DNA from 2 places in the Pseudomonas asiatica genome. Region 2 is predicted to be linked to the other one. Evidence: predicted binding sites of a transcription regulator. Region 2 holds the regulator's gene; the other holds the start of a gene.
The links. Region 2 encodes sigma-54, which starts transcription at its own class of promoters, with help from an activator protein. Its sites were predicted from a motif close to ANTGGCATNNANNTTGCTNT; they were not measured.
Positions count from the first base shown of each region.

Region 1: ABNP31_RS07900 (CmpA/NrtA family ABC transporter substrate-binding protein) is a predicted target of sigma-54. The motif match lies at 2,074-2,093, and genes of this name have one in related genera.

Region 1 covers NZ_CP157874.1:1,730,779-1,734,986, reverse strand. The annotation lists gene rmf (ribosome modulation factor) at 467-682, shown strand; gene ABNP31_RS07905 (quinone-dependent dihydroorotate dehydrogenase) at 833-1,855, opposite strand; gene ABNP31_RS07900 (CmpA/NrtA family ABC transporter substrate-binding protein) at 2,134-3,348, shown strand; gene ABNP31_RS07895 (ANTAR domain-containing response regulator) at 3,361-3,936, shown strand.
Region 2 covers NZ_CP157874.1:1,044,548-1,048,755, forward strand. The annotation lists gene rapZ (RNase adapter RapZ) at 1-696, opposite strand, end outside; gene ptsN (PTS IIA-like nitrogen regulatory protein PtsN) at 699-1,163, opposite strand; gene hpf (ribosome hibernation-promoting factor, HPF/YfiA family) at 1,176-1,484, opposite strand; gene ABNP31_RS04815 (RNA polymerase factor sigma-54) at 1,564-3,057, opposite strand; gene lptB (LPS export ABC transporter ATP-binding protein) at 3,233-3,958, opposite strand; gene lptA (lipopolysaccharide transport periplasmic protein LptA) at 3,959-4,208, opposite strand, start outside.

The DNA of each region.
Region 1 (4,208 bases), 690 kb from region 2:
TTTCCCGGCACGCGCGCGCGCGGTGAAAGGCCGGGCCGCCTGACCGATCTGTGCTTGGCCCAGTGGCAAAGACAGCTTAGATCATCAGGCAGTACGAAAAATTCTGGCGATACCGGGGCCGATGTGACCCTTCGTCGCATTTCAAATTATTTCTGTCATCCGCGAGAAACGCTGGCGAAATGACGTCAATGATCGGCAAAGCCTGATCATAGCGGCCTCAACGCTAAACAAGGTTGAGTCGCATTTATTTACTTATCCCCTCACCCTTGGAAAGGTTACGTGCTTATGACAAATCGATCATTCACACGGTGACTCGCATTCGATAGAACTGGTCTCAGGCCACTTCGCAACGAGGTGGCACTTTCAGCTCGCCACGCCGGCAGCGAGCGCACACCGGCAGAAAGACTCTGCCCGGCCTCGGAGAGGCCGACGGGACATTACAGTCAACAAGTGAGGGCAACACCCTATGAGAAGACTTAAGCGTGATCCGTTGGAAAGAGCATATTCACGTGGCTACCAATACGGGGTCACCGGCAAATCCCGCGAACTTTGCCCCTTCAATCTTCCTTCTGTTCGCCAAGCCTGGATCAACGGCTGGCGTGAAGGTCGCGGTGATAACTGGGACGGAATGACTGGCACCGCTGGCATCCATAGACTCAACGAAAATCACGCCGTTGGCTGAACGAGGACACTGAATTCGATTTACCATGCACGCCCTATCCGGGCGGCGGGCGAAGGCCCAGGGGCCCCTTGATGGGGCCCTTTTTTATGACTTCGAATCCATATCCGCGCTGGCTTCTTCGCGGGCTCGCCCGCGAATGGGACGGCCAGGTCACCGCGGCATCGCAGCGATAGCGTCCACCGCCTCGCGAATCAACGCTGGCCCTCTGTAAATGAAGCCCGAATAAATCTGCACCAGGCTCGCCCCGGCAGCGATCTTCTCGGCGGCATGGCGGCCTTCGGTAATGCCGCCAGCGGCAATGATCGGCAGCTTGCCGCCCAGCTCGCCCGCCAGCACCTTGACGATATGGGTGCTCTTCTCCAGCACCGGCGCGCCCGACAGGCCGCCCGCCTCGCCACCGTACGGCAACCCTTCGACACCTTCACGCCCCAGCGTGGTGTTGGTGGCGATCACCGCATCCATGCCCGACTCCATCAGCGCGGCGGCCACCAGGGTGGTTTCTTCGTCGCGCATGTCCGGGGCAATCTTGATTGCCAGAGGTACGCGCTTGCCATGCGTGCCGGCCAGTTGCTCGCGGCGCTCGGCCAGGGCATCGAGCAGCTGCTTGAGCGAATCGCCGAACTGCAGGCTGCGCAGGCCCGGGGTGTTTGGCGAACTGACGTTGACCGTGATGTAACTGGCGTCGGTGTACACCTTGTCCAGGCAGATCAGGTAGTCATCGACGGCACGCTCCACCGGGGTGTCGAAATTCTTGCCGATGTTGATGCCCAGCACGCCGTTGTAACGCGCAGCCCGCACCCGGCCGAGCAGGTGATCAACGCCCAGGTTGTTGAAACCCATGCGGTTGATGATGGCCGTTGCCTCCGGCAGGCGGAACAGCCGCGGCTTGGGGTTGCCCGGCTGTGGGCGCGGGGTGACGGTGCCGATTTCGACGAAGCCGAAGCCCAGCTGGGCGAAACCGTCGATGGCCGCGCCGTTCTTGTCCAGGCCGGCCGCCAGGCCCACCGGGTTGGCGAAGTTCAAGCCCATGACCGTAACCGGCAAAGCCGCCGGCTGCTTGCACAGCATGCCGTTGAGGCCAAGACGGCCACCGGCGCCGATCAGGTCCAGGGACAGGTCGTGGGAGGTTTCCGGGGAAAGCTTGAACAGCAGCTGGCGGGCCAGGGTATACATGGGCGGGCAAGGCTCGGGGTGAATGAGGGGGCGATTATAGCCAGCGCGAGGCCGGCATGACAGCAAATCGTGGGGCTGCTGCGCAGCCCATCGCCGGCAAGCCAGCTCCCACAGGAACAACACAAGGGCTGACCTGTGCTGTATCTGTGGGAGCTGGCTTGCCGGCGATGAGGCCAATGCAGGCGGCACAAGGCAGTTGCTCCACAGGGAGGCTGCCAGATGGCACATCGGTTGCACCGGAAAAGCCCACAGCCTTATCAGTACGGGCGAGGAACCTTGTGAACACTGTACCCCGAGCAACGCCCCTGGCCTGGGTCAACGGCAGCGACGCGCCGGAAAAGCCCAGCCTGAACATCGGCTACATGGCCCTGACCGACTGCGCCTCGGTGGTAGTCGCCGCCACCCAGGGCTTCGCCCAGCAGCACGGCCTTACCCTCAACCTCAAGCGCCAGGGCTCCTGGGCCGGGCTGCGCGACAAGCTGGTCAGCGGCGAGCTGGATGCCGCGCACTGCCTGTATGGCCTGGTGTACGCCGTGCACCTGGGCATCGGCGGTGTACCGGCCAGCGCCATGGCCGTGCTCATGGGGCTGAACCAGAACGCCCAGGCCATAAACCTGTCCCCGGCCCTGCAGCGCAAAGGCGTGACCAACCCTGAAGCATTGGCGCGCCTGGTGCACCAGCATGGCGCACGCCTCACCTTCGCCCAGACCTTCCCCACCGGCACCCACGCCATGTGGCTGTATTACTGGCTGGCCAGCCAGGGCATCCACCCATTGCGCGACGTCGACAGCGTGGTGGTACCACCAGCGCAGATGGCCGCGCATATCCAGGCCGGGCGCATCGACGGCTTCTGCGTGGGCGAACCCTGGGCTGCCGATGCCGTAGCCACGGGCCAGGGCTTCACCCTGGCCACCAGCCAGTCGATCTGGCCGGACCACCCGGAAAAGGTCCTGGCCTGCGCCCGCGCCTTTGCCGAGCAATACCCCAACAGCGCCCGCGCGCTGATCAAGGCGGTCCTCGCTGCCAGCCGCTTCATCGAGCAAAGCCCGGAGAACCGCCGCAGCACTGCGCAACTGCTCAGCGGCAGCGCCTACCTGGCCACCCCGCTGGCAAGTATCGAACCACGCCTGCTCGGCAGCTACCACGACGGCCTGGGCAACCACTGGCAAGACCCGCACGCCCTGCGCCTGCACGATCATGGCCGGGCCAACCTGCCGTACCTGTCCGACGGCATGTGGTTCATGACCCAGTTCCGCCGCTGGGGCCTGCTGCGCGACGACCCCGACTACCTCGGCGTGGCCCGCCAGGTCCAGCAGCTGGCACTGTATGGCGAGGCGGCACAAAGCCTCGGCGTGGCCTGCCCCGAGCAGCCGATGCGCAGCAGCCTGCTGATCGATGGCAGCCGCTGGGACGGCAGTGACCCCTACGGTTATGCCCGCAGTTTCAGCCTGCATGCACTGGGCGACCTGCCTGATGCCCGTGTCGGCGCGTGAGGGGGACCATTCATGTTGCGCATCCTGCTGATCGACGACACCCAGAGCAAACTCGGCCGCCTCAAGGCGGCCTTGAGCGAGGCCGGCTTCGAGGTCATCGAAGCCCCGGACCTGACCATCGACCTGCCCGCCTGCGTCGAAACGGTGCGCCCGGACGTGGTGCTGATCGATACCGACTCACCGGACCGCGATGTGATGGAACAGGTGGTCCTGGTCAGTCGTGACCAGCCGCGGCCGATCGTGCTGTTCACCGACGAGCACGACCCTGGGGTGATGCGCCAGGCGATCCAGGCAGGGGTCAGCGCCTACATCGTCGAAGGCATTCATGCCGCGCGGCTGCAACCGATCCTGGACGTGGCCATGGCCCGCTTCGAAAGCGACCAGGCGCTGAAGGCGCAGCTGCTTGCGCGCGACCAGCAACTGGCCGAGCGCAAGCGCATCGAGCAGGCCAAGGGTTTGCTGATGAAGATGAAGGACTGCAACGAAGAACAGGCTTACACCCTGATGCGCCGCCAGGCCATGAGCCGGCAGCAGAAGCTGATTCAGGTGGCCGAGCAGATCATTGCCATGCACGAGATGCTGGGCTAGCAACCTGCTTCACGCGGTCCCTGTAGGAGCGGCCTTGTGTCGCGATGGGCTGCGCAGCAGCCCCGGCAATCTCTGCCGCGAAGCTGAGATCCTGGGGCTGCTGCGCAGCCCATCGCGACACAAGGCCGCTCCTACAAGGGGACTGCAACTTCTCAGAGTTGGCCCATCTCTTGCTGAACAAATATCACCGGTAGCCAACGGCGGTTGCCCACTTGATCCCGACAAAGACGTCGCTCTCCCCTCCACCCACGTGGAGCGGGTAGCGGCGTCTT
Region 2 (4,208 bases):
GAGCAGGTAGCTGGAAATGTCGTTGAACATCTCTTCGACATCCGGCTGTGCGGCCAGGTAGTCGATTACCGGTTGGTCGAGGCCGGAGTGCTCACGCAGCTCAGGCTTCCAGTAGGGGTTGGGCAGGCAGCGCACATCGAACACCAGGTCGGCATCGACCGGCATTCCGCGCTTGAAACCGAACGACTCGACCAGGAACGCGGTGCCAGGCTCGGGCTGGTTGAGCAGGCGCAGCTTGATCGAATCACGCAACTGGTACAGGTTCAGGCTGGTGGTATCGATCTTCAGGTCGGCCAGGTCAGCAATCGGCCCCAGCAATTCGCTTTCCACCCGAATCGCTTCCGCGAGCGAGCGGTTGGCGTTGGTCAGCGGGTGGCGCCGGCGGGTTTCCGAAAAGCGCTTGAGCAGCATGTCTTCGTCGGCATCCAGGTACAGCACGTCGCACTGGATATGCCGGGCGCGGGCTTCTTCGAGCAACTCGGGGAAGCGCGTCAGGTGGCTGGGCAGGTTGCGCGCGTCGATCGACACGGCGACCTTGGGTTGCAGCAACTCGGTATTGATCAGTGCATTTTCCGCCAGCTGTGGCAGCAGCCCGGCGGGCAGGTTGTCAATGCAGTAGAAACCGTTGTCTTCCAGGACATCGAGGGCGGTGCTCTTGCCGGAGCCGGACCGGCCGCTGACGATGATCAGGCGCATGTTCAGTGCTCGTTCTGTACGTCCAGGACAACCTGGAACAGGGCCTCGCTGCTGGTGGCCGCACGCAGGCGATCACGGACCTCCTTGCGATCGAGCATGCTGGCAATCTGGCGCAGCAGTTCCAGATGGGCATCGGTGGCGGCTTCAGGCACCAGCAGGACGAACAGCAGGTCCACCGGCGCGCCATCGATGGCGTCGTAGTCGATAGGGGCTTCCAGGTGCAGCAGGGCGCTGACCGGAGCGGAACATCCTTCAAGCCGGCAGTGCGGGATGGCGATGCCGTTGCCGAAACCGGTCGAACCGAGTTTTTCCCGGGCGACCAGTTTTTCGAAGACGTCTTGCATCTCCAGTTCGGGCACTTGTTCGGCGATGACGGTGGCGACCTTTTCCAGGGCGCGCTTCTTGCTGCCGCCCGGCACGTTCACGAGGGAACGGCCGGGGGTCAGGATGGTTTCAAGTCGGATCATGGATGAGGGGGATCAGCGGGCAGCTGCACCTTGCAGCAGGCTTTGCTGTTTTTCCTTGTGTTTTTTCAGTTGGCGGTCGAGCTTGTCGGCCAAGGCGTCGATCGCTGCATACATGTCTTCGTGTTCGGCGTTGGCAACCACTTCGCCGCCGGGAATCTGCAAGGTCGCCTCGACCTTCTGCTGCAGCTTCTCGACTTTCATGATGACCTGCACGTTGGTGATCTTGTCGAAGTGACTTTCCACGCGAGCGAGCTTTTCAAGCACATAATCGCGCAGTGGCTGGGTGACTTCTACATGCTGTCCACTGATATTGACTTGCATACAGCTTCTCCTTTGTTGCCCGTGCATAAAGAGGCAGGTCTTGCACCTGCCCCACAAACGCTGTGGCACATCTCAGGGGCTACATCAGTCGCTTGCGCTCGCTCGACGGTGCGATGCCGAGGGACTCGCGGTACTTGGCGACGGTGCGACGGGCTACCTGGATGCCTTGTGCCTCCAGTAAACCAGCGATCTTGCTGTCACTCAATGGCTTTTTCTGATTTTCCGCCGCAACCAGTTTCTTGATGATCGCGCGGATCGCCGTAGACGAGCATTCTCCGCCTTCGGAGGTGCTGACGTGGCTTGAGAAAAAGTATTTCAGTTCGTAGATGCCACGCGGGGTGTGCATGTATTTCTGCGTGGTTACCCGCGAAATGGTCGACTCGTGCATGCCCACCGCTTCGGCGATGTCATGCAGTACCAGCGGCTTCATCGCTTCGTCGCCGTGGTCGAGGAAGCCGCGCTGGTGCTCGACGATCTGCGTGGCCACCTTCATCAGGGTTTCGTTGCGGCTTTGCAGGCTCTTGATGAACCAGCGCGCTTCCTGCAGCTGGTTGCGCATGAAGGTGTTGTCGGCGCTGGTGTCGGCCCGGCGCACAAACCCGGCGTACTGCGGGTTGACGCGCAGGCGCGGAATGGCCTCCTGGTTCAGCTCCACCAGCCAGCGGTCGCTGTCCTTGCGCACGATGACGTCGGGCACCACGTACTCGGGCTCGCTGGACTCGATCTGCGAGCCGGGGCGCGGGTTGAGGCTTTGTACCAGCTCGATGACCTGGCGCAGCTCGTCTTCCTTGATTTTCATGCGACGCATCAGCTGGCTGTAGTCACGGCTGCCGAGCAGGTCGATGAAGTCGGTGACCAGGCGCTTGGCTTCGGCCATCCACGGGGTGCTGGCGGGCAGTTGGCGTAGTTGCAGCAACAGGCATTCGCCCAGGGTACGGGCGGCAACGCCGGCTGGCTCGAACTGCTGGATGCGGTGCAGCACCGCTTCGACCTCGTCCAGCTCGATATCCAGCTCCGGGTCGAAACCGGCGCAGATCTCCTCGAGGGTGTCTTCCAGGTAGCCCTGGCCGTTGATGCTGTCGATCAGGGTGACGGCGATCAGGCGGTCGGTGTCGGACATCGGAGCCAGGTTCAGTTGCCACAACAGGTGGCTTTGCAGGCTTTCGCCGGCCGATGTGCGGGTGGTGAAGTCCCACTCGTCGTCGTCGTTGCTCGGCAGGCTGCTGGCACTGGTCTGGTAGATGTCTTCCCAGGCGGTGTCGACCGGCAGTTCGTTGGGGATGCGCTCGCTCCACTCACCGTCTTCCAGGGTGTCGGCACTGGTAGTGCTTTCCTGGAAGCTGTTGTCCTGGACTTCGGCGGCCGGCTTGTTCTCGGCGTTGTCCGCCATCGGGTCGCTGTTGTCGAAGTCGTCGCCGTCTTCCTGACGTTCGAGCATCGGGTTCGACTCCAGCGCTTCCTGGATTTCCTGTTGGAGGTCCAGGGTGGAGAGCTGGAGCAGGCGGATGGCCTGTTGCAACTGCGGTGTCATCGTCAGTTGCTGGCCCATTTTTAGGACGAGCGATGGTTTCATGGCTGGGGCTTAATACCTTGTTCGCCGGCGCGCATGCGCCATCCACTACACGAGGGCGCCGGGGCGCCAGATCAAGCAAGTTTTATGCCTTAAATTGTAGCGTTTGCCTAGAGCACCGTAACACTTTACCCCGGGTTTCAGGGCGATTTGCCAGTACTCCAGGCGCGTGCCGGGCTCAGAGCCGGAACTCGTGGCCCAGATAAACCTCTTTGACCAGGTCGTTGGCCAGGATGGTTTCGGCGTCGCCTTCGGCGATCAGCCGGCCATCGTTGACGATATAGGCGGTTTCGCAGATATCCAGGGTCTCACGCACGTTGTGGTCGGTGATCAGTACACCGATACCCTTGGCCTTGAGGTGATGGATGATCTGCTTGATGTCGCCGACCGAAATCGGGTCGACACCGGCAAACGGTTCGTCCAGCAGGATGAACTTGGGTGCGGTCGCCAGCGCGCGGGCAATTTCCACGCGGCGGCGCTCACCACCGGACAGGCTCATGCCGAGGTTGTCGCGAATGTGGCTGATGTGGAACTCCTGCAGCAGGCTTTCCAGCTCTTTGCGCCGGCCGTCGCGATCGAGTTCCTTGCGGGTCTCGAGGATGGCCATGATGTTGTCGGCCACCGACAGCTTGCGGAAGATCGAGGCTTCCTGCGGCAGGTAGCCGATGCCGGCGCGGGCGCGACCGTGCATGGGCTGGTGGCTGACATCGAGGTTGTCGATCAGCACGCGCCCCTGATCGGCCTGGACCAGGCCGACGATCATGTAGAAGCAGGTGGTCTTGCCGGCGCCGTTGGGGCCGAGCAGGCCGACGATCTGGCCGCTGTCGATCGACAGGCTGACGTCACGTACGACTTGCCGCCCCTTGTAGCTCTTGGCCAGGTGCTGGGCTTTGAGGGTTGCCATTTACTCGGCCTTCTTCTTGGGCTGGATCACCATGTCGATACGCTGACGCGGCGAGGTCACGTTGCCACCGCGACCGGCGGTTGCCACCTGGGTCTGGGTGTTGTAGACGATCTTCTCGCCTTCGGTGGTGTTGCCTTCGTTCTCGACCTTGGCGCGGTCGGTGAGGATCACCATGTCCTTCTGCGACTGGTACTGGATGGTCACCGCCCAGCCTTTCATCTTGTCTGGCTTGGCTGCGCTCTGCTGCTGC